Regions from separate parts of the Pseudodesulfovibrio nedwellii genome, predicted to be linked through region 1. Evidence: predicted binding sites of a transcription regulator. Region 1 holds the regulator's gene; the other holds the start of a gene.
The links. The regulator sigma-54, encoded in region 1, starts transcription at its own class of promoters, with help from an activator protein. The targets are predictions, from matches to a motif close to CTGGCACGGNNNNTGCTT.
Positions count from the first base shown of each region.

Region 2: a site for sigma-54 is predicted at 1,114-1,131, ahead of SYK_RS14850 (glutamine synthetase III family protein). Genes of this name have one in related genera too.

Region 1 covers NZ_AP026709.1:690,377-692,583, reverse strand. Annotated here, with positions in the region: gene lptB (LPS export ABC transporter ATP-binding protein) at 1-111, shown strand, start outside; gene rpoN (RNA polymerase factor sigma-54) at 350-1,759, shown strand; gene hpf (ribosome hibernation-promoting factor, HPF/YfiA family) at 1,795-2,207, shown strand, end outside.
Region 2 covers NZ_AP026709.1:3,180,971-3,183,177, forward strand. Annotated here, with positions in the region: gene SYK_RS14840 (hypothetical protein) at 1-247, shown strand, start outside; gene SYK_RS14845 (RluA family pseudouridine synthase) at 247-891, shown strand; gene SYK_RS14850 (glutamine synthetase III family protein) at 1,227-2,207, shown strand, end outside.

The sequences.
Region 1 (2,207 bases):
AGAGCGTACCTCGTTTACGAAGGCAATGTCATTCTTGAGGGTTCCCCCGAAGAAATCGTTCAGAACAGTCGTGCCCGTCAAATTTATCTGGGTGAAGATTTCCGACTGTAAGTACTAATTACTTAACTTTCATGCATTCGCGATTTACAGGGTTCCTAAAGGTTGGTACACTTTTTTCATGCGACTTTCACAGTGCTATATCGTTAATAGTAACGGCATGTTATAACAATGTCCTTGCTTCGTTATCGCAGGTGTGACATACTCAAAACAGAATTATAAAGGTATGGCCGGAAAAGAATTCAAACCGGTAGTGTGAACGAGATCATATTAGCCTTTCGAGATATACATTATGGGATTGGAACTCAGACAACAACTCAAGCTTTCTCAACAACTGGTTATGACTCCACAGTTGCAGCAGGCAATAAAACTGCTGCAACTTTCACGTCTTGAGTTGCTTGAAACTGTTCAGCAAGAACTTATGGAAAATCCTTTTCTTGAAGAAAAGGAAACAGAAGCAGATGTTTCTGAACCTGCCGAAGTCCTTACTGAATCTCAAGCTGAGGAAGAACTGGTCCGCAATGCCGATTGGGAAAATTATCTCGGCGAATTTTCAAGCACTTCAAAGCAGGCGACCGGACGAGATTCAGAAATCCCGGAAGAGGGCATGTCCTTTGAGGCCCGCCTTGCTTCCAAGCCATCCCTTGAAGGGCACATCAATTGGCAGATGCGTCTTTCCAATTTTTCCGAACTCGAAATTGCTATTGGTGAAATAGTTCTCGGAAATGTTGATTCAAATGGGTATTTGCAAGCTTCTATCGAAGAGCTTCAATCAATGGTTCAGGCTTCGGATGCAGAAATTGAATCCACTATTAAGCGTATTCAGCGCCTCGATCCGGTAGGAATCGCCGCACGAGATCCACAAGAATGTTTGCTCGTTCAGATGGACGTTCTTGGCTATGATGATCCTATTCTTGTTTCATTAGTTACCGATCATCTGGAAGATCTGGAAAAGAATCGGTACAAGCCATTGGCCCGCAAGTTTAAGATTTCTATGGAAGAGCTCAAAGAATATCTGGACATGATGCAGACTCTTGATCCCATGCCCGGGACAAATTTTTCAAGTACTGAGCCTCATTACGTCAGTCCGGATGTCTTCGTTTATAAATATGGTGAAGATTTTGTCATCATCCTTAATGAAGATGGGTTACCTCGTTTGCAGATGAATGCTTTTTATATGGACTCCATGAAAGGTGCTGCCAATAAGGAAAAAGAATATTTTCAGGAAAAGATGCGATCTGCCGCATGGCTTATGAAAAGTCTGTACCAGCGTCAGAGAACATTGTATAAAGTAGTTGAGAGTATTGTCGGCTTTCAGAGAAACTTTTTTGAAGAAGGTGTGACAAAGCTCAAACCCCTGATCCTCAAGGAGGTAGCCGAGGACATTGAGATGCATGAATCCACGGTGAGCCGTATTACAACCAGTAAATATGTCTCAACTCCACATGGTATTTTTGAATTGAAGTTTTTCTTCAACTCAGCCTTGGATTTGAACGATGGTTCGCAGGTGGGTTCAGAGAGCGTCAAAGCGCTCATCAAGAGAATGATTGCAGATGAAGACACGAAAAAACCGCTCAGTGATGAACGGATAGGCGAAATACTTCAAGATGAACTTGATGTGAATATCGCTCGACGTACTGTCGCAAAATACCGTTCCGCCATGGGTATCCCGTCTTCATCAAAACGCAAGCAGTATTTTTAATCCTGTTTGCCGCACTCACAACCAGGAGGCAACGTATGAACATTAGCTTCACTTTCAAGAACTTTGAGCCGTCCGATCATCTCAAGGGATACGCTAAGAAGCGTTTTGAAAAAGTAGCAAGATACGTTTCCGATTCGGAGGCCGATCTCCAGGTAAATCTGTTGGTCGACAAATTTCGCCATAAGGCGGACGTTCTTTTGAATTCGGATCGCATTCACATATCGGCCTATGAGGCTTCTGAAGATATGTATTCCACCATTGATATGGTGCTGGACAAGCTGGAAGCCCAGTTGCGCAAAATGCGTGAGAAAATGAAGAGCCGTTCAAAGCAGGGGCGTGGCAACAAGATGGTACAGATGAATGTATTATCCTATGAAGATCTGCCCAGTGAATCTGAGCCCACTATAGTTGGCACTGATGAGTATGTACCGAAACCAATGTCCGTTGA
Region 2 (2,207 bases), 1.3 Mb from region 1:
ATGTGTGCCGTTGCCTCTGGCGGTTTTTGGCAAGGAAGGTATTCCCACTGGAACCGGAGACTGTTGTGCACCCAAGCTGCTTGGTTATGCTGCCGCAAATGGTCTGACGCCGTTGGGGCTGACTGAGTTCTATTTTGGAAAAACCAATCGGTCCGAGACCAAACAGCATGGCGAATTTTATCCGTCCTGCCTGCACAAATGTGGCCGCATTCTTGGATATATGCTGTGCGGTCTGGAGGAACAATAATGGCGATTGAATTTGGTTTGGAAGTTTTGCATGCAGATAAACATATCGTGGTGGTGAACAAAGCGAGTGGGCTGCTGTCCGTCCCAGGCAAGGGCGAGGCTAATCAGGATTGTGTTGTTTCACGTGTGCGAGAGATGTATCCTGGCTGTATTGAACAGCCGTCCGTCCATCGACTTGATCAAGACACTTCTGGTTTGCTTGTTCTGGCTCTTACTGCCGATGCCCACCGGACGCTTTCCAAACAGTTTATGGACCGACTGGTGGGCAAGCGATACATTGCGCTTCTTGATGGTGTGGTGGAAGAACAGGGTGGGGTCATTGAATTGAAATTTCGTTTGGATCCCGATAATCGACCGTATCAGGTTTATGATCCCGTGAATGGTAAAAATGGTATTACGCGTTGGCGTAAAATTGGTGTGGAAGACGGGCGAACTCGTGTAGAGTTCAAGCCGCATACCGGGCGCACCCATCAGTTACGCCTCCATTCCTCTCATGAAAAAGGACTGGGATTACCGATTGTGGGAGATCGCCTTTACGGTACAGGAACCGGGCCGGGACAACTTAAGCTTCACGCATCCACCCTGCGTTTTAGACATCCGGTCAGTAAAAAGCCCATGGAGTTTATCACTGTCGCGCCTTTCTGATCTCTGGTTTTTCTGGGTTTTCTTAAAAACAGCTTTTCCGTATCTATTCATGATGGTATCTCGTGTCCGCGAAATACCAATATGGAAATATGATTTTTGTATTTTCAAAATTGTTATATAGCTTGCTTTGAAATGGCGTAAAAACTACAATTTTGTATTATCTTTTTGAGGCAAAATTAAAGATAAAAAGCTATCATATTGTTTATTAAGTACTTTTACGAGTTGGCATGATCCTTGTTAGGAGGAGCCACGAAGAGAAATATTTGAGGGGCAGGCGCCCTTATGTCCGACCTGAGTTGGAAAACCCATATTTATTTGCCTGAAGGAGAATTGAGATGAGCGGATACCAGACCCGTCAAAATGCTATAGCCGCAGTGACCAACTATACTCCCACTGTTGAGCCATTGAATTTTTCCGAAACCTCTCCAACCGAGGTTTTCGGTTCCAACGTCTTCAATGATAAGGTCATGAAGAACATGTTGCCTAAGGATATCTATAAGTCCTTGATGGCGACCAAGCAGAGCGGTGAAGAGATGGATCCGGCCATTGCCGGTCCGATTGCTGCCGCAATGAAAGAGTGGGCTATCTCCAAGGGTGCAACTCATTACACTCATGTTTTTTACCCGCTGACCGGTTTGACCGCAGAGAAGCATGATGGCTTCCTGTCTCCAGACGGTGAGGGTGGAGCTTTTGCCGAGTTTGACGCCAAGCTGCTCATTCAGGGTGAACCTGATGCCTCTTCGTTTCCTTCCGGTGGATTGCGTGCCACTTTTGAAGCGCGTGGCTACACTGCCTGGGACGTAACCAACCCGGCATACATTCTGGAAAATCCCAACGGTACTTTCCTGTGTATCCCTACTGCGTTCATTTCCTGGAAAGGACACGCGTTGGACAAGAAAACGCCGTTGCTTCGTGCAAACCAGGCTATTAATAAAGCCGGTCGTCGTTTTCTTGGTCTGTTTGGTAATGACGATGGTGAAATGGTCGTATCCAATGCTGGTCCCGAGCAGGAATATTTCCTTCTGGATCGTAATTTTTATTTTGCTCGTCCTGACCTGATGGTGTGCGGACGCACATTGTTCGGTGCCAAACCCGCCAAGGGGCAGGAGCTGGACGATCACTATTTCGGCGCTATTCCACGCCGCGTACTTGCTTTTATGCTGGAAGTTGAGCGTGAGCTGTACAAGCTCGGTGTGCCGGTCAAGACCCGTCATAACGAGGTGGCTCCCGGTCAGTTCGAAATTGCTCCGGTCTTTGAGCAGGCCAACCTTGCCACGGATCATAACCAGATGATCATGACCACCCTGAAAGCCGTT